2 regions of the Rhizobium sp. AN73 genome follow, and region 1 is predicted to be linked to the other one. Evidence: riboswitches for the same ligand, from Rfam matches in the RefSeq annotation. Region 1 holds a riboswitch; the other holds the start of a gene.

What was found. Region 1 has a riboswitch for S-adenosylmethionine ahead of RBH10_RS20550 (O-succinylhomoserine sulfhydrylase). Riboswitches for the same ligand answer to the same signal wherever they lie in the genome.
Region 2: linked by a shared signal. The riboswitch ahead of metA (homoserine O-succinyltransferase) and the one ahead of RBH10_RS20550 (O-succinylhomoserine sulfhydrylase) in region 1 are both predicted to bind S-adenosylmethionine.

What each region holds. Positions count from the first base shown of each region.
Region 1 is NZ_JARWME010000002.1:2,152,865-2,162,988, forward strand. It holds gene RBH10_RS20545 (2'-deoxycytidine 5'-triphosphate deaminase) at 1-819, opposite strand, end outside; SAM riboswitch at 893-971, shown strand; gene RBH10_RS20550 (O-succinylhomoserine sulfhydrylase) at 1,015-2,199, shown strand; gene apaG (Co2+/Mg2+ efflux protein ApaG) at 2,419-2,811, shown strand; gene RBH10_RS20560 (Hsp33 family molecular chaperone) at 2,849-3,838, opposite strand; gene argF (ornithine carbamoyltransferase) at 4,063-4,980, opposite strand; gene RBH10_RS20570 (aspartate aminotransferase family protein) at 5,035-6,237, opposite strand; gene RBH10_RS20575 (GcrA family cell cycle regulator) at 6,669-7,202, shown strand; gene phoB (phosphate regulon transcriptional regulator PhoB) at 7,520-8,203, opposite strand; gene phoU (phosphate signaling complex protein PhoU) at 8,235-8,960, opposite strand; gene pstB (phosphate ABC transporter ATP-binding protein PstB) at 9,058-9,873, opposite strand; gene pstA (phosphate ABC transporter permease PstA) at 9,888-10,124, opposite strand, start outside.
Region 2 is NZ_JARWME010000002.1:2,717,412-2,727,535, reverse strand. It holds gene RBH10_RS23230 (ABC-F family ATP-binding cassette domain-containing protein) at 1-762, opposite strand, end outside; gene RBH10_RS23225 (thiamine diphosphokinase) at 767-1,420, opposite strand; SAM riboswitch at 1,511-1,587, shown strand; gene metA (homoserine O-succinyltransferase) at 1,670-2,596, shown strand; gene RBH10_RS23215 (aldose epimerase family protein) at 2,773-3,792, shown strand; gene mtgA (monofunctional biosynthetic peptidoglycan transglycosylase) at 3,808-4,455, opposite strand; gene RBH10_RS23205 (polyprenyl synthetase family protein) at 4,691-5,605, shown strand; gene RBH10_RS23200 (OmpA family protein) at 5,639-6,301, opposite strand; gene ispG (flavodoxin-dependent (E)-4-hydroxy-3-methylbut-2-enyl-diphosphate synthase) at 6,368-7,618, opposite strand; gene RBH10_RS23190 (MFS transporter) at 7,739-8,929, opposite strand; gene RBH10_RS23185 (DeoR/GlpR family DNA-binding transcription regulator) at 8,942-9,742, opposite strand; partial or broken gene pyc (pyruvate carboxylase) at 9,929-10,124, opposite strand, start outside.

The DNA.
Region 1 (10,124 bases):
TTCGGCCGCGTAAAGCGGCGGCACATGCACGGCTTCACGCGAGACGAGAATATAGAACTCATCCGGATCAAGGATCAGTTCGGCGCGGCCGCGCGCATAAAGCGGCTCCCAGAAATCGAGAACGTCGTGCTGAGCCTTCTTGTCGACATCCACTACGGCCGTGTGGTGCTTGCCGCGATAGCCGATCAGCCCGTTTTCGCCGAACCCCTTGAGATCGATGGAAAGCGCGATGCCGCCGCCGGTCACGTTCGGGGTTTCGCTGGCGACCAGCATTTCCGTCTCGTGCAGTTTCAGAAGCTCGCTTTCGTTGAGCAACGAATGGCCGATGCGGAAGCGGATCTGCGACAGACGCGAGCCGCGGCGCACCACCACGGGGAAGGTGCGTGGGCTGATTTCCAGATAGAGCGGACCTGAATATCCCGCCGGGATCTTGTCGAATTCCTGCGCATTGTCGGTCATGACGCGGGTGAAGATATCAAGACGGCCTGTCGAGCTTTTGGGATTGGCCGAAGCCGACATGTCCGCCGGCAGTTCAAGGCTTTCCATCAGGGGAACGATGTAGACGCAACCGGTTTCCAGCACCGCGCCGTTACTCAGATCGACCTCGTGCAGGCTGAAACGGTTGAGCTTGTCGATGACGCGGGTTCCAGGGCCGGGCATGAAACTGGCGCGTACGCGATAGGCCTTCGAGCCCAGCCGCAGATCGAGGCTGGCGGGCTGCACCTGATCCGCATCGAGATCGGCCTCGCTTTTCAGCTTGCCGCCCGCAAACAGCGCCCTGATCGCGCCATCCGCCAAAATGCCCGTGGTTCTGGTCATGATCATCATTCCTTTTTACGGCGACAAAACCAAAAGGAAAGCATTGACGCAAGCCGGTAACGGCAGTATGGCAAGCTTATCCCGTGGTGATTTGGCCGGTCGGCTTGCAGCCACGTTAAATAAGTGGCTAAAAAGACCGGGTGCTAGGAACCGGTCTGCTTTTGCGGCCGGTTTTTTTGTTTTGAAGGTGATCACATGAGCAATAAATGGCGCCCGGCAACCCAGCTCGTTCACGGCGGTACGCTACGCTCACCCTATGGTGAAACGTCGGAAGCAATCTATCTGACCCAGGGTTTCGTCTACGAAAACTCCGAAGCCGCCGAAGCGCGCTTCAAGGGCGAAACGGATGGTTTCATCTACGCCCGTTATGCAAGCCCGACCAATAACATGTTTGAAAAGCGCATGTGTCTGCTGGAAGGCGCCGAAGATGCCCGGGCGCTTGCCTCCGGCATGGCCGCCGTTACCGCCGCCATCATGTGCCAGCTGCGCGCTGGCGACCATATCGTCGCCGCCCGCGCTCTTTTCGGCTCCTGCCGCTGGGTAGTCGAGACGCTTGCGCCCAAATACGGCATCGAATGCACGCTGATCGACGGGCGCGATCTCGAAAATTGGGAAAAGGCGATCCAGCCGAACACCAAGCTGTTTTTCCTCGAAAGCCCGACCAACCCGACGCTTGAAGTGGTTGACATCGCCGGTGTGGCGAAGCTCGCCGACCAGATCGGCGCGAAGCTGGTGGTCGACAATGTTTTTGCGACACCGCTCTTTCAGAAGCCGCTCGAACTCGGCGCCCATATCGTCGTTTATTCGGCGACGAAGCATATTGACGGCCAGGGCCGCTGCCTTGGCGGCGTGATCCTTTCCGACAAGAAGTGGATCGAGGAAGAGCTGCAGGATTATTTCCGCCATACCGGCCCGGCCATGTCGCCGTTCAACGCCTGGACGCTTCTGAAAGGCATCGAGACCCTGCCGCTGCGCGTCAAGCAGCAGACGGCCAATGCCGGCAAAATCGCCGATTTCCTCGCCGACAGCGGCAAGGTCGCCAAGGTCATCTATCCCGGCCGCGCCGATCACCCGCAGGCCGATATTATCGCCCGGCAGATGACCGGCGGTTCGACGCTGGTGGCTTTTGAACTGAAGGGCGGCAAGGATGCGGCCTTCGCGTTGCAGAACGCGTTGGAAATCGTGAAGATTTCCAACAATCTCGGCGATGCCAAGAGCCTCATTACCCATCCCGGCACGACGACGCACAAGAACCTGACCGATGAGGCTCGCGCCGAACTCGGTATTTCCGGCGGCACCTTGCGCCTTTCCTGCGGTATCGAGGATACGGACGATCTGCTGGAGGATCTGGCGAAGGCTCTCGCAGCCGTTCCCGCCTGAGAACGCACCCGACACATTGCCACGGCCCCTCTTCCACGTCGGGCCGTGGCAAAGTCCGGGCGTCAGGCAACCAATATTTACCTTTACCGTTATCCCTAACGGTGGAAAACGGCGCAACAGAAGATGCCCCTGCCCGTCAAGTCGTTCATTTTCTTGACGATAGCCAGAACCTGTAGTGTAGGATGATGGCAGCAGGCATAATATCGAGGTGTGGCGCGTATGTATCGTGCTCTGACAAGGGATATCGAGGTAACGGTCGATCCGTATTATCTCGAGGAACAATCCGACCCGGATGACGATCGTTACGTCTGGGGCTATAAAGTCGTGATCTCGAACAATTCCGATGTTCCGATAACACTCGTCAACCGCTATTGGCACATCACCGACCAGAACGGACAGGTGGATGAGGTCTATGGACCCGGCGTCGTCGGCGAAAAGCCGCACCTGAACCCCGGCGACAGTTACGAATATTCATCCGGCTGTCCGCTGGATACGCCGTCTGGCCTTATGTTCGGCCATTATGAAATGGAAACGGACAAAGGCGAGGTGTTCAACGTCACCATTCCCGCCTTTTCACTGGATTCACCCGGCCTGTTGCGGGTGCTGAACTGACGAAAAGCCGCGCCATTCACAAGCGCGGCTCTCCTTGTCAGACGTTTTCAAACTCACCGACATCGTAGCGATAGGTCGTGGAGCAGAACTCGCAGGTCACGGCGATTGCGCCGTCTTCCTCGCTCGCCTTGATCTCTTCGGCGGTGAAGCCTGATAATACGCCCTTGATCTTGTCCCGCGAGCAGCTGCAACGGTCGAAAATGACCTGCGGGTCGTAGATGCGCACGCCGCTCTCATGGAAAAGCCTGTAAAGCAGACGCTCCACCGGCACCTGCGGATCGGTCAACTCGTCGGTGTCCACCGTGTTCAGCAGCGACACTGCCTCGGTCCAGGCATCGTCCTCCGCCACGTCATAATCGCCCTCGTCACCATCGCCGCCATGCAGATCGCGCATGCGCAGACGCTCGGGCGCCTGCGGCAGGAACTGGGCGATCACGCCGCCCGCACGCCAGCCATGGCGCGGTTTGCCTTCGCCATCACGGTCGAAGAACTGGGCGACGCCGAGGCGCACGCGGGTGGGAAGCTGTTCCGACTGGCGGAAATAAACCCCGGCGATTTCTTCCAGCGATGAACCGTCCAGCGGCACGATACCCTGATAGGGCTGCATGCCGACGCCCTGATCGATGGTGAAGGCCAGAATGCCGGTACCGAGCAATTGTTCGGGCGAGGTCTCACCCGCAGCGATTGCTTCCGCCAGCCGCTCCTCGTCGAAACGGGCATAGGCGCGCATGCTTTCAGGCGCGGTGAAATCCGCCACCAGAAGGTCAACCGGGCCGTCGCCCTTGGTCTGCACGGTCAGCTTGCCGGAAAACTTCAGGGATGTGCCGATCAGCGCCGTCAGAACCGTCGCTTCCGCCAGCAGGCGGGCGACAACCTCGGGATATTCGTGCCGTTCAAGGATGGCATTTAACAGCGGTCCGACCTGTACGGCGCGACCGCGCACGTCCAGACCTTCGACCTGAAAGGGCACAACCTTGTCGTCGCCAGCTAAATCGAGATTGTCCAGTTCAACCGTTACATCTGCCATGTCATAACTCCTTGGCGCAGCCGTTGCGCCGCTACCGTCCAAAAGTCCGGCTTTTAAAACGTGCTTTTTTCGCTTGTCGCACAGAGATCCGGGAAGCGAAACCGCCTCCGGGGAAAATCGTGCAAATCGTGATTATGGCCCGCCAGCAAAAAACCGACGAGCCTCTTCGAAGTCCCACAAATGGTAATGTACATGGCCGAGTTCAAGAACCCGGTCGACGGCGATCAGATGACGCCCATACACCATGCGATAATGGACTTCTGCGCATGGAGACGGTTTTCCGCCTCATCGAAGACCACCGATTGCGGCCCGTCGATCACTGCATTCGTCACTTCCTCACCGCGATGCGCCGGCAGGCAGTGCATGAACAGCGCCTCCTTGTTGGCCTTCGCCATCAGGGCTTCATTGACCTGATAGGGCTGGAAAATATTGTGGCCACGCGCCTTGTGTTCCTGGTTCATGGACACCCAGGTATCGGTAACGACGCAATCTGCGCCCGCTACCGCCTTGTCGGCATCGTGGTACAGCGAGATTTCGCCGCCATTGTTGCGCGCCCAGTTCAGGAACTTGTCGTGTGGTTCGGAACCCATCGGTACCGCCATCGCCATGCGGTAGCCAAAACGGGCGGAGCCTTCCACGAAGGAATGCAGCACATTGTTGCCGTCACCCGTCCAGGCAATTGTCTTGCCCTTGACCGGACCGCGATGCTCCTCGAACGTCAATATATCCGCCATGATCTGGCAGGGATGGGTATCGTCCGTCAGGCCGTTGATGACCGGAACCGTCGCGTGTTCGGCAAGCTCGAGCAGACGCGAATGATCCGTCGTGCGGATCATGATCGCGTCGACATAACGCGAAAGCACCTTGGCCGTATCGCCAATCGTTTCGGCACGGCCGAGCTGCATTTCCGTGCCCGACAGGAAAAGGGTTTCGCCGCCGAGCTGGCGCATGCCCACATCGAAGGAGACGCGGGTACGGGTGGACGGCTTTTCAAAGATCATCGCCAGCATCTTGCCGGCAAGCGGCTTTTCCGCCGTGCCGGTTTTCGTGGCAATCTTGCGCGTGCGCGCATCATCAAGAATTGTCCGCAGATCCTCCGACCCGACGGCCGAGAGGTCCAGAAAATGTTTTGGTGAAACCATTCAAGTCTGTCCCATGCTTGCGAGCCCCTGAAGAGAGGCCCGCTCTTGATTTTTTCAGGCGCTTTTTGCCTGTTTCGCTACCGTCAGGGAAGCGGCAGCCGCGTCGACACGCGACAGACCCTCGCGGGCCTCTTCAGCCGTGGTGATGAGTGGCGGCAGAAGACGGATGACGTTGTCGCCTGCGGGCACACCGAGCAGATGCTCCGCGCGCATGGCCTGCAGCAACTCGCCTGAAGGAACCTTCGCCTTGATGCCCAGAAGCAGGCCTTCGCCGCGGATTTCCTCGATCACGTCGGGATAACGGTCCTTGAGCGAGGCGAGACCCTGCCGGAAGACCAGCGCGACGTCACGGACTTTCTCGAGAAAACCGTCGGCGAGAACGACGTCGAGCACGGCATTGCCCACTGCCATGGCCAGCGGGTTGCCGCCATAGGTGGTGCCATGCACGCCGGCCGTCATGCCGGAAGCAGCATCCACTGTCGCAAGGCATGCCCCGAGCGGAAAACCGCCGCCGATACCCTTGGCGACCGCCATGATATCGGGCGCAACACCCGTATGCTCATAAGCAAACAGCTTGCCCGTGCGGCCGACGCCCGTCTGGACCTCATCGAAAATCAACAGCAGGCCGTGCTCATCGCACAAGCCGCGCAGGATTTGCAGGAATTCCTTGCTGGGCGCCCGAATGCCGCCCTCACCCTGAATGGGCTCGATCAGAAGTGCAGCCGTCTCGGCCGTGATGGCGGCCTTCAGAGCATCGACATCGCCGAACGGCACCTGATCGAAACCTTCAACCTTGGGACCGAAACCTTCGAGATATTTCTGCTGGCCGCCGGCGGCGATCGTCGCAAGCGTGCGGCCGTGGAAGGCGCCTTCAAAGGTCACGATGCGGAACTTTTCCGGATGGCCTTTCGAATAGTGATAACGGCGCGCAGTCTTGATCGCGCATTCCAGCGCTTCCGCGCCGGAATTGGTGAAGAATACCTTGTCTGCGAAAGTAGCTTCCGTCAGGCGCTTGGCAAGCTTTTCCTGTCCCGGCACTTCATAGAGGTTCGAGACGTGCCAGACCTTCTCGGCCTGCGTCTTGATCGCATCCACGAGGTGCGGATGGGCGTGGCCCAACGAGTTGACCGCAACACCGGCCGCAAAATCCAGATATCGCTCGCCGCTTTCCGTGAACAGCCATACACCCTCGCCGCGCTCGAAGCGCAGGGGGGCTCTTGAAAACGTATCAAACAATGGCGCGCCGGCTTCGGCCATGGCTGTATCACTCCTTGCGCAGATGCGCTATCAAACGGTTGTCAATAGGCTTGCGGGGTTATCCCTCGCCTGAAAATCAAAAATGCCGCCTTGCGGCGGCAGGGGCACTATTGTCACTTCGTTTGCCGATGTCAACAAAAGTCAGCGTTTCCCGGGCTTCTCAAGCACTAGTATGCGGCAGCAGGCCAGCCCCAAGGTGTTGCCTTTCAGACTCAATACGCCAGCAAGTTGGGGAAAACCGGGAAATCGAATCCAGATGATTCCCGCGACTCTTGCCACGGAGTCGGCCTAGCACTAGGTTAATCGCTAATTACTAGACTGCGATGCGGCGGAACTAGTCACCGAAAATCTGGCGGAAACCACGCTTGCGGCACGCCCGCGAGACGGAGAGGGATTCTGCCGAAAATACACGCGACGAGCGGAGAAGCGGCATGAACTGGACAGACGAACGAGTCGAAAAACTCAAGAAATTATGGTCCGAGGGCCTTAGCGCCAGCCAGATTGCAGCGCAGCTGGGCGGCGTCAGCCGTAATGCCGTGATCGGCAAGGTCCATCGTCTTAACCTGCCGGGACGCGTCAAGGCTGGCGGTCCGGTCACTTCGGCGCGCACCGCGCCAAAGCGCACCGCTGCACCGGCCCCACGCGCAACGACTTTCGCAGGCCGCGTCAACGCAGCACCTGCGCGGATTCTCACCCGCTCGAACACGGCAACGGCGCTGCACGAGGAGATCGATATCGAGACCGCACAGGTTCTCGATTACGTTCCTTCCAAAAACGTGGTCTCGCCGATTTCCCGTCGCCTGACGCTGACGGAACTGACGGAGCGCACCTGCAAGTGGCCGGTTGGCGATCCGCTGAAGGATGACTTCCATTTCTGCGGTTGTGAAGCGCTGGAATCTTCGCCCTATTGTAAGTTCCATGCGAAACTCGCCTACCAGCCGGTGAGCGAGCGCCGCAAGGCTTGAGTGTTGCGGCACGCATTCAGCACTCAAAAACTACGGGCCTTCGGGCCCGTTTTTTTATGACTTAAAAACCCCGACGCCGTTTCCGGTTTCGGGATTAGTCTGCGGACAGATGTGCCGAAACCACCCTCCGTCACGGGCAGGCCTGAGCCGACAATCCGGATTTCAACGCACCGCCGATCCTCCGGGCAAACTGGAGGATGATGTCGAGTTATGGAAAAGGTCATAATTAAAAAAGCCCGACACCGTTTCCGGTCTCGGGCTTTTCGATTTATTGGGTGTGATGTTGGCCTTAGCGAAACCGTCGAGTTCGGCTTGGCTCAGGCTTCCATCGAATATCCGGCGCCGCGCACGGTGCGGATGACATCCTGCATATGCGAGAAATTCAAAGCCTTGCGCAGACGTCCGACATGAACGTCGACAGTACGCTCATCGACGTAAATATCGTGACCCCAGACGCCATCCAGCAATTGCGACCGGGAGAACACCCGGCCCGGCGACGTCATCAGGAATTCCAGCAAGCGGAATTCCGTCGGGCCGAGGCGCACTTCGCGGCTTTTGCGATGGACGCGATGGGTCTCGCGATCCAATTCGATATCGCCGCATTTCAGCACCGAAGAGAGAACCTCGGGACGGGCCCGGCGCAACATGGCCTTGACCCGGGCCATGAGTTCCGGCGTGGAAAACGGCTTGACGACATAATCGTCAGCCCCGGTGGCGAGACCGCGAACACGCTCGCTCTCTTCGCCACGCGCCGTCAGCATGATGATGGGCAGGCGTTCTGTTTCCGGCCGCATTCTCAGGCGCCGGCACAGTTCGATACCGGAAACGCCCGGCAACATCCAATCCAGGATGAGAAGGTCCGGAATACGCTCCTGCAGCCTGATTTCCGCCTCGTCGCCACGGGGTATCGTGTCGACGTCGTATCCCTCAGCCTCGAGATTGTAACGAAGCAGGACGCTCAACGCTTCCTCGTCTTCCACAACTGCAATCTTGGGCACCATATGCTGAACTCCGCAAGCTTCTGCTTGTCTGTTACTCGGTCACCGAACCGAGTGTGTTGGAACTGTCGTCCTTCGGACGCTCGCCCTCCGGCTGGCTGCCGGTGGTCATGTAATAAATCGTTTCAGCGATGTTCGTGGCATGATCGCCGATACGCTCGATGTTCTTGGCGCAGAACAGAAGATGCGTGCAGGTGGTGATGTTGCGCGGATCTTCCATCATGTAGGTCAGAAGCTCACGGAAGAGCGACGTGTACATGGCGTCGATTTCCTCGTCGCGCTCGCGGATGGCATTGGCCTTCTCGGCGGAACGTGTGGAATAGACGTCAAGCACTTCCTTCAACTGCACCAGCGCCAGTTCGGACAGATGTTCGATGCCGCGGGCGAGCTTGCGCGGCACGCCGGTTCCGGCAACCGCGATAACGCGCTTGGCCGTGTTCTTGCCGAGATCGCCGACGCGCTCGAGATCGGCGGCGATACGCAGGGTACCGATGATCTCGCGAAGATCGGCCGCCACCGGCTGACGTCTGGCGATGGTGACGATGGCCTTGTCGCCGATTTCGCGCTCGGAATAGTCGAGGATCGCGTCGTCGGAAATGACCTTCTGCGCAAGTGCTGCATCGGAATTGACGAGTGCCCGCACGGCTTCACCGCACATCTGCTCGGCAAGACCGCCCATTTCGGCGATGCGGCGCGTCAGAAACTTCAACTCGTCGTCGTAGGCGGACAGGATATGCGAATGGGTCGTTGTCTGTGTCATGGTCTAGTCCTCCGGCTTGGCCTGCATGCGCGTGCCCGAAAGCGGGCACGGCAGAGGCACCAGTCTTGTTCGGTTTCGATAAAACGCCGGCCGGGGATCAGCCGAAGCGGCCCATGATGTAGTCCTGCGTGCGCTGGTCGTCCGGATTGGTAAACATCTTGTCGGTTTCGTTTTCTTCGACAAGATGACCAAGGTGGAACATGGCCGTGCGCTGGGAAACACGCGCCGCCTGCTGCATGGAGTGGGTGACGATGACGATGGTGTAGTTGGTGCGCAGTTCGTGGATCAGTTCCTCGACCTTCGCAGTCGCGATCGGATCAAGCGCCGAGCACGGCTCGTCCATCAGGATCACTTCCGGGCTGACGGCAATCGCGCGTGCAATGCACAGACGCTGCTGCTGACCGCCGGAGAGGCCCGTACCGGATTCCAGCAAACGGTCCTTCGCCTCATTCCAGAGACCAGCTTTCTGCAGGCTCTGCTCGACGATCTGGTCCATATCCGCCTTGTTGCGGGCGAGACCGTGGATACGCGGACCGTAGGCGATGTTCTCGTAAATCGTCTTCGGAAACGGGTTCGGCTTCTGGAACACCATACCGACACGGGCACGCAGTTCCACGACGTCGATCTGCTGATCGTAGATATCGTCGGTGTCGAGTGTGATCTTGCCCGTGACCCGGCAACCGTCGATCGTGTCGTTCATGCGGTTCAAGGTGCGCAGGAAAGTGGATTTACCGCAACCGGACGGGCCGATAAGCGCAGTCACCGTGTTTTCGCGGACATTGAGGTTCACGTCGTAAAGCGCGCGCTTTTCGCCGTAATAAACCGAAACGTCCTTGCCGATCATCTTGTATGAGACTTCATTCATTTTCTTGTCCAGCGCCTTTTCAACTGCTGCTTCCGACAACATGTTCATTGCTCTAGCTCCCTCTACCAGCGCCGTTCAAAGCGGCGACGCAACAGGATTGCGCCAACATTCATGAGAATGAGGAACAGAAGCAGAATGATGATAGCGCCAGATGTCCGTTCGACAAAGGCACGCTCAGCTTCGTTCGCCCACATGTAAATCTGCACCGGCAGGGCCGTGGACGGATCCATCGGCGTTGTCGGATAGTTCGCGACGAATGCCACCATGCCGATCAAAAGCAGCGGCGCCGTTTCGCCCAA
Region 2 (10,124 bases), 560 kb from region 1:
CATGGCCTGAAGCTCACCCACGCGGCGCATGTTGCGCTTGCGTCTCGCCGTCACGCCGTAACGCATCCAGTGTTCTTCGCGCTCTATCGCCTTGCCGAGCTTGTGCTGCTCCAGCTCTTCCTCTTCCAGCACCTTGTCGCGCCATTCCTCGAAATGCGCAAAACCGCGGTTGAGACGGCGGGACTGGCCGCGATCCAGCCAGACGGTCGAAGTCGAAACCTTCTCCAGAAAACGCCTGTCGTGCGAAATCAGCACCAGCGCACTGCGCGTCTGCTGCAATTCGCCTTCAAGCCATTCGATGGTGGGCAGGTCCAGATGGTTGGTCGGCTCGTCAAGCATCAGAATATCGGGTTCGGGCGCCATGACACGGGCAAGGGCCGCACGCCGCGCTTCACCGCCGGAAAGGCTTTCCGGATGTTCCTGTCCCGTCAGGCCGAGATGCTCGAGAAGATAGGTGACACGATAGGGATCATCGCCAGGTCCAAGCCCCGCCTCGGCATAGGCCTGAACGGTGTTGTAATCGGCGAAATCCGGCGCCTGTTCCAGATAACGGATGGTGGCGGAGGGATGACGGAAAACCTCGCCCGACTGCGCCTCGACCAAACCGGCGGCAATCTTCATCAGGGTCGACTTGCCCGAACCGTTGCGTCCGACAAGGCAGATGCGGTCGCCCGGCTCCACCTGAAGATTGGCACCGTCGAGCAGCGGGGTCACGCCGAAGGTCAGCTTGATGTCATCGAGTTTCAAAATTGGGGGTGCCAAGGCGTCAGGCTCCGGTCAGATCATAAGGGCGGGCGAGGACGATGGCTTTGCCGCTTTTCAGCGAAAAATGCACAGGGCCGCCATTCGCGACATTGGAAATAGTGCGGGAAGAGCCGAAAGCAAGCGCGAAATCCTCAAGCGGATAACGCACATTGCCGATATCGAGCCCCGCAAGGTCGGTAAACCCGGCAACGGAAAACAGCGAAGCGGGCGGCAGATCGAGATCAAACGAGCCGGCGAGCAGCGGGCGGGCCTCCTCTTCACCGGAGGTCAGCGTAACCTCCAGACCGCGTTCGGCAAGCGCCACCGCGTAAAGAAGATGCTGAAGCGCGTGGTCGCTTCTCGCTCCACCGAGCGCACCGGCCAGCACCAACGAACACGCGCCGCGGGCAAGAGCCTCCGACACCGCGATTTCGCCATCGGTCACGGCCTTCGCGGTGGGATAGGGTTGCCGCTCCACATCGGGCCAGGTGTCCAGCAGGTCTTTATTGGTGGAATCGAAATCCCCCACCCAAAGCTCCGGCGAAAGGCCAAGCGGTGCGGCATGGCGCATGCCGCCATCGGCCGCAATCACACGGCTACCCGCAACCGCCGCTTTCAGGCGATCGGTAACGGTGACATCGCCGCCAAGCAGAATGGTGAAGCGTTCTTTATCCATGCCCTGCCTTATCGCACCTCAGATAAAAATGGAAAGGCAGAAACCCGATGAAATCAGCCGATATTGATTTTCGTCGGCTTCGGGATTATGAAACGCCTCAGTGGTGATTTGCCGACCGGCTTGCAGCCACTTTAAAGAAGTCGCTAAAGGGTCGAGGAAAAGGGCAATTTCCTGGGACCGGCTGCGATTTCGCTGCCGGTTTTTTTGTTTTCGCAACGTTCTTTACGTCATCCGAAAAGAGAGTTCGACATGCCGATCAAGATTCCCGATACGCTTCCCGCTTACGAAACCCTCGTTCATGAGGGTGTGCGGGTCATGACCGAAACGGCGGCCATCCGGCAGGATATCCGCCCGCTCCAGATCGGGCTTCTCAATCTCATGCCGAACAAGATCAAGACGGAAGTGCAGATGGCGCGCCTCGTTGGCGCTTCGCCGCTGCAGGTAGAGTTTTCGCTGATCCGCATCGGCGGCCATCGCGCCAAGAACACGCCGGAAGAACACCTTCTCTCCTTCTATGAGACCTGGGAGGAAGTGCGCCACCGCAAGTTCGACGGTTTCATCATCACCGGCGCCCCCATCGAACTGCTGGACTATGAAGACGTGACCTACTGGAACGAGATGCAACAAATTTTCGAATGGACGCAAACCAACGTCCATTCGACGCTGAACGTCTGCTGGGGCGCGATGGCCGCCATCTATCATTTCCACGGCGTGCCGAAGTACGAGCTCAAGGAAAAGGCTTTCGGGGTTTATCGTCACCGCAATCTTTGCCCTTCGTCGATCTATCTGAACGGTTTTTCGGACGATTTTCAGGTTCCGGTCTCGCGCTGGACGGAAGTACGCCGCGCTGACATCGAAAAAAATCCGAAACTCGAAATCCTGATGGAGTCAGAGGAAATGGGCGTGTGTCTGGTGCATGAGAAAGAGGGCAACCGTCTCTACATGTTCAACCACGTCGAATATGATTCGACCTCGCTTTCAGATGAATATTTCCGCGACGTGAACTCCGGCGTTCCAATCAAGCTGCCGCATGATTATTTTCCGCACAACGACCCGGAACTGGCACCGCTCAACCGCTGGCGCAGCCACGCCCATCTGTTTTTCGGCAACTGGATCAACGAGATATACCAGACCACACCCTATGATCTCGAAACCGTCGGCGAATTGGCCGCTTAAAGCGCGTCGCGTTTGGTCAAACGCATGCGACGCGCTTTCGTCTTTGTTTTAAGCATGTCTTTGTCCCAAAACCGCGGGACACTTTTGGGAGACATGCTTTGAATTGCGGGATTGCGAATTGCCGGAAAATGACGCAACGTCCGCCCGGCAATTCATAAAAACTTGGAGAATGAGGAATGAGCGACGCGGCGGCACGGGAGAATTTCGGTTTCACGGCGACCGGTGAAAAGGTCGAACGCGTCATCATCTCGAAGGGCGGATTGACAGCCAAGGTCATCACCTGGGGCGCGGTCATTCAGGATTTGCGCCTTGAGGGCCACCAGCCGCCGCTCGTTCTCGGCTTCGATAAATTCGAGGACTACAAATATTCGTCCTATTTCGGCGCCACCCCCGGCCGCAATGCCAACCGTATCGGCGACGGCAGGTTCTCGATCGACGGGCACGAATATCAGCTTGAACTGAACGAAAAAGGCGTCACCCATCTGCATGGCGGCAGCGACGGCATGGGTAAACGCAACTGGATGCTGATGGAACATGGCGAAAGCCATGCGGTCCTGCAGATCATCGATCCCGACGGCCGCGCCGGTTATCCCGGCAATTGCACTGTCACGGCCACCTATACGATCCTCGACGGCGGCGTGCTTTCGGTGGTCTATGAAACGGTGACCGACCAACCGACCATCGCCAATGTCTGCCAGCACTCCTATTTCAACCTCGACGGCGCAGATACCGCCCTAGGGCACGAAATTAGCATCGCCGCTGACTTTTACCTGCCGACCAACGACAAACAGATCCCGACGGGCGAAATCCGCTCCGTTGAAGGCACGGTCTTCGACCTGCGCCACCCGACGCCAATGCGGCGCAAGGAGAATGGCGAGCAGGTTCTCTACGATCACAACTTCTGCCTTTCGCCCGAGCGTCGTGCCAAGCGCAAGGTCGCCCGCGCCTATTCGCCCGCCTCCGATATTGCCCTTGAGGTTCACACGACAGAGCCCGGCGTGCAGTTCTATTCGGCATTCAAGCTGGACGTTGCCGTTCCGGGCCTCGATGGCCGCCACTATGGCCCCTTCGCCGGTTTTTGTCTGGAAACGCAGATTTGGCCTGACGCCGTCAATCACCCCGACTTCCCCTACGCGATCCTGCGTCCCGGCGAGACCCTGCGTCAGGAAACCGACTATATTTTCAGGAAGGGCTGAGGCGCCTGGCGGACTTCAGTTCAGCACGCATCCGACATAGCTGCCCGATGCCCGGGCGCGTCGCTCGATAAGGCCGGCAAGGCGCTGCAAACCGCGCCCCGGCTTGCTGGCGACGCGATCGATGGGATTGGGCAAGGAAACGGCAAGCAGCGCTGCCTGACGGGAGTTGAGCTTTGCGGCCGGCACCTTGAAATGGTGCTGCGCGGCGGCCTCGATGCCGTAAATGCCCGGCCCCCATTCGGCGACATTGAGATAAATCTCCATCATCCGCTTTTTCGACCAGACGAAATCGGCCCCGATCGCCAGCGGCAACTCCATCGCCTTGCGCAAAAACGACCGGCCGTTCCAGAGAAACAGGTTCTTGGCCGTCTGCATCGGAATAGTGCTGGCGCCACGGGTGGAAGCCCCCTCAAGCGCATCGCTGACGACGGATTGCATCTGGTTCCAGTCCACACCGCCATGGAAACAGAACTGCCCATCCTCGGACATCATCACGGATTGGATAAGGCGCGGTGAAATATCCTCGAGCGGCACCCAGCGCCGGTCATATCCCTGCAATGTCACAAGATCGGCAAGCATCAACGTCGAGACCGGCCGGACAAACGGCAACGCATAAACCGGGATCAGCAGATAGGGCAGGATCAGCAACGCCAGCAAGGTCATGATAATACGCTTTGCCAACGTGCGAAAATCCACCTTCGGACTGCTCCGGTCTTCCGCCAGCACGGCGTAATCTGCGTCGCTTTCAGGCGTACTGCTCAATATTCGTCAAAGCCCCGCACCATTCGAAGCCTTTCATATTCCATTGCCGCCTTCAAGGCGAGTCCGGTCAGGCAGTTGCCCCGGGGAATAACGAAAAGGTTTGCCTGCATTCGCGCGGCATGCCAAAGAGCGCGGCATGGACGCTCAGATGACGAATTTCGAAACGAGGCTGCGCGATAACGCGGCAAAGACCGAAGCCTTGCTTGGCCGCCTTCTATCCGGCGAAGCGCGCGCGGACGAGATCACGCGTCCGCAAAACCTGCTCGACGCCATGCGCCATGGCGTGCTGAACGGCGGCAAACGCCTGCGACCTTTCCTCGTCATCGAAAGTACTGCCCTGCTCGGCGGAGACGCCGAAGCCGCCCATTATGTCGGCGCCGCACTGGAATGCCTGCATTGTTATTCGCTGGTCCACGACGATCTGCCGGCCATGGACGACGACGATCTGCGTCGCGGCCAGCCGACGGTGCACCGCAAATTCGATGAGGCAACCGCCATTCTTGCGGGCGACAGCCTGCTGACGCTGGCTTTCGATATTATCGCCTCGGACGAAAATCCCCTCGGAGCGGAACGCAAGGCCGCCCTCGTACTCGCACTTGCCCGAGCAGCAGGCATCGGCGGCATGGCGGGCGGGCAGGCGCTCGATCTTGCTGCGGAAAAGAAGGCACCTGATGAGACCGGCATCGTGACATTGCAGGCTATGAAAACCGGCGCTCTGCTGCGTTTCGCCTGCGAGGCCGGCGCGATCATTGCCGGTAGCGACGTTTCGGAACGGCAAAGACTGCGTCTTTTCGGTGAAAAAATCGGCCTCGCCTTCCAGCTTGCCGACGATCTTCTGGATCTGACGGCAGATGCCACCACCATGGGTAAGGCGACCGGCAAGGACGCCGCACGCGGCAAGGGAACGCTGGTGGCATTGCGCGGCGAAGACTGGGCGCGTCGCAAACTTCAGGAACAGGTGAGCGAAGCCACCGAACTTCTGGCCCATTATGGCGAAAAGGCCGCGATTCTCATCGCGGCCGCAAGGTTCATCGCCGAGCGAAAAAGCTGAGCCGGGTTTCCCGTTCAGCTTCCCTTCACCCAATTAGCCCTTGAGGGGCGAAATCAGCACTTCGACGCGACGGTTCTGGGCGCGGCCATCCGGCGTTGCGTTCGAAGCGATCGGCTGCGACGGACCGAAGCCGAGCGTCGAAATACGGCGCTGATCGACGCCGCGTGCGCCGAGATAGTTTGCAACAGACGCCGCACGACGCTCGGAAAGCGCCTGATTGTGCTGCTGGCTGCCGGTGGAATCGGTATGGCCGTTGATGTCGATCAGCGTGCGGTTGAATTTGTTCAACACGATGCCGACGGAATCGAGCGTCTGATAGAACGGCGGGATGACCTGATCCTGATCCGTCGCGAAGGTGATGTTCGACGGCATGTTGAGAACGATGCTGTCGCCACGGCGGCTAACGGAAACGCCGGTTCCCTGCAACTGGGCGCGAAGCTCGGCCTCCTGGCCATCCATATAGTTGCCGATGGCGCCACCGGCGAGAGCACCGATGCCGGCGCCGATAAGGGCTGCGTTACGGCGACCGACCGGCGAACCGCCGACAGCCAGACCACCGAGAGCACCGACAACAGCGCCGATGCCAGCACCGCCGGCAGTGTTCGACATCTTCTGCTCACCCGTATAGGGATCGGTGGTGGTGCAGGCGGAAAGATAGGTCCCGCAAAGGGCAACGATCGCGATTTTTTTGATCATGTGTTTTGATGCTCCGAAGGGTTCAGGCGGTATGACAGTGGAATTCCGGCATTTTCACGGTAGTTTTTACTCCGCAGCATCTTTCCGGCCAAAACGCTTTTCGATGTAATCGATCACAAGCGCTTCAAAATCGGCGGCGATGTTGGGACCACGCAGGGTGAGTGCCTTCTCTCCATCGATGAAGATTGGTGCGGCGGGGCTTTCGCCTGTGCCGGGCAGCGAAATGCCGATATCGGCATGTTTGCTTTCGCCGGGACCATTAACGATGCACCCCATGACGGCGACATTGAGCGCCTCGACGCCGGGATATTTCTCACGCCAGATCGGCATGTTCTTGCGAATATCGTTCTGGATGTTCTGGGCAAGTTCCTGAAAGACGGTGGACGTGGTGCGCCCGCAGCCGGGACATGCCGCAACGACCGGAATGAACTGGCGGAAACCCATGACCTGCAGCAGTTCCTGCGCCACCTGCACCTCGCGGGTGCGGTCGCCGTTCGGCTCCGGCGTCAGCGATACGCGGATCGTATCGCCGATACCATGTTGCAGCACGTAACCCATGGCGGCGGACGAAGCGACGATGCCCTTGGAACCCATGCCCGCTTCGGTGAGACCGAGATGCAAGGCGTGGTCGGACCGCTCCGACAGCATGGAATAAACGGCGATCAGGTCCTGCACCTGGCTGACCTTGGCCGAGAGGATGATGCGGTTGCGCGGCAGGCCGATCTCTTCGGCAAGCTCGGCGGAAATCAGCGCCGACTGGACGATGGCCTCGCGGGTGACCTGACGGGCGGAGAGCGGAAACCCCTCCTCCTTGTTCTTGTCCATCAGCGTCGTCAGCAATTCCTGGTCGAGCGATCCCCAGTTCACACCGATACGAACCGGCTTGTCATAACGGATCGCCATTTCGACAATCTCGCCGAACTGCTTGTCCTTCTTGTCCTTGAAGCCGACATTGCCCGGATTGATACGGTATTTCGCCAGCGCCTCGGCACAGGCCGGATGATCGGCCAAAAGCTTGTGGCCGATATAGTGGAAATCGCCAATCAGCGGCACGTCCATGCCAAGACGCAGCAGCCGTTCGCGGATTTTCGGCACGGCGGCAGCGCTCTCGTCGCGGTCGACGGTAATGCGCACCAATTCCGAACCGGCCTGGAAGAGTGCCGCCACCTGCTGCACGGTGGCGTCGATATCCGCCGTGTCGGTATTGGTCATGGATTGCACGACGACAGGTGCACCGCCACCCACGATGACGCCACCCACGTCGACGGCGACGGATGCGCGGCGGGACTTGGGATCGTAATCGGCGTGTGACGTCATGGCGGTCTCTGAAGCTTGCGGCAAGGTCTGGCAATTGAGGTGAAACAAGGGGGCCTGCTTGTCAACACCCAACGCATAAGAGCTTCTACTTTACCGCAATCATGGCAAAATTCGAGACGCCTATTCCTTGCCCGCACCATCCGCATGCCGGGCGAGCCGCGAAAGCAGCAAAACCACCACATGCAGCAACGGCAGAGCGACAAAGACGCTGGCAAGGCCGGTATGTTCGGCAATGAAGCCGATGGCCGAAGGCGCGACCAGAATGCCTGAATAGCCCATGGTGGTGACGACCGACAGGCCGATGCCGGGCGCCAGCCCCGGCATATTGCCCGCCGCCGAAAAGGCAATCGGCACCATGTTGGAAATACCAATGCCGGCAATGGCGAAACCGATAATCACGAAGGTGGAATTTCCCGCAAGGCCGGAAATCAGAAGACCCACAATCGACATGACCGAGCAGAATCTCAGCGTATTGACCGCGCCGAACCGATCACGCACCAGATCGCCGGCAAAACGCATGGCCGCCATCGTCATGGAAAAGGCAGCGAAGGCGAAACCGGACTGCGATACGGAAGCACCCAGTTCGTTGCGCAGATAAAGAGCGCCCCAATCGAGGATCGCACCTTCCGGGATCATCGAAAACAGCGCCATCAGGCCAATGATCCACGGCAGAGGCGTTAGCGGCAGGCCACCTTTCGGGCGCTCCTCCTCGGCATGCGGACGATCCGCAAGAACGCGCGGCCATGCGAAGACCAGCAAGACAAGGGCAATAACCGTCAGCGCGATAGCATGCCCCTGCACGCCAATCGCCGTGATGAGGTAACCGCCAAGACCGGCGCCGATCAGGCCGCCGAGGCTCCAGAAAGCATGGCATGACGACATGATGGCACGGCGCATATCACGCTCGACCGCCACCGCATTGGCGTTCATGGCGACATCCATCGCCCCCGTCAGGCCGCCGAACAGGAAAACCGCAATCACGCCCGCCCAGACGGTGTTGGCCCAGGAGATGAAAAGCAGTGTCGGCAAAAAGATCGCCGCCGTCACGAGGCTAACGGTACGCGATCCGAAACGCGCAATCTGCGAACCGGCAATGGGCATGAAAACCAGCGAACCGATGCCGAACACCAGAATGATGAGGCCGAGCGCGCTTTCACTGAGGGATAAGCGCCCCGCAAATTCCGGAATTTTGGGTGCCCACGATCCCATCATGAAACCGTTCATCAAAAACAGCAGGGACACACCGAGCCTGTGGCGCGTCAGATAGGACGAGCGCTTGACCGTCGGCGAAAATGTCGTGGGGCCGTTCATCGGTAGTATCCTTCAGACTTGACCTTGGGAGAGTTGGACGGCGTCATCGTCGCCGCAATGAACTTGTATGCCTTTTGCCGATAACGCTTCGACCAACGCACGGTCGGCGTCGTGTTCCAGCACCAGGGAGAGAGGCGGGGAAAAATCATGCACGTGAAAAGCCGCCTTGTGGCCCAGCTTTTCCGTGGTGATGGCGGCAACGATCCGCTGGCTGGCGCTGCACGCGAGCCGCTTGAATACAGCATCCTCGAAAATATCCGCCGACAGGCCGGTCTCGATCGCAACGCCGCAAACACCGAGGATACAGAGGTCGGGCCGCATCAGTTCGAGTTGCCGCAACGCCATGGCGTCGATAGCAGCACCAACGGCCGGATCGACCTTGCCGCCGATCAGAACGAGATCGATATCGGCCCGTCCCGTCAATTCAGCCGCGATGGCAGGCGTATTCGTCACCACCGTCAATTTGAGGCCGGCGGGAATGGCCCTTGCAATGGCAAGATTTGTGGAGCCGGCATCGATGAAGACCACCATACCCGGCTCGAGAAGCGGAACGGCTGCGCGCGCCAGTGAGGCCTTGCGATCGGCATCCTCCGCAATCCGCGTCTTCAGCGGCACCGTCTTGCTGTCGGAAAGCAACGCCCCACCATAAACGCGCAGGCATTCCCCACGCGCCGCCATCTCGCGCAGATCCCGGCGGACCGTATCTTCCGACACACCGAAGTTCTGGGCCAGATCCTGCGCAAGCACACGGCCGCTTTGCCGCAACTGCGCAAGGATGAGCGCCTGCCGCTCGCTGACAAAATGATCGTTCATTGAGACTCATGCATAAACGGGAATAAACGTGCACGAACATGCATATTTGAGTTTTAGCAAAGGCGCAACAAAAAAGCCCGCCGAGGGGCGGGCATTGTCGAGGGTGATGGACGGCCATCACCAATAACAACGCCCGCCAAAAAAAGGCGGGCGTCCGACTTCGTATCATTCGATCCAATACGCCTTTTATTCAGCGTAAGCGATCAGCAGGTCCTTCGCGTCGATCTGGTCGCCGGGGCGCACCAGAACCTCAGCAATCTTGCCATCGCGTTCGGCGTGAAGCGCTGTTTCCATCTTCATGGCTTCGATCGACAGGAGCACGTCGCCGGCCTTAACCTCCTGGCCCTGATTGATGAAGACACGGCTGATAACACCCGGCATC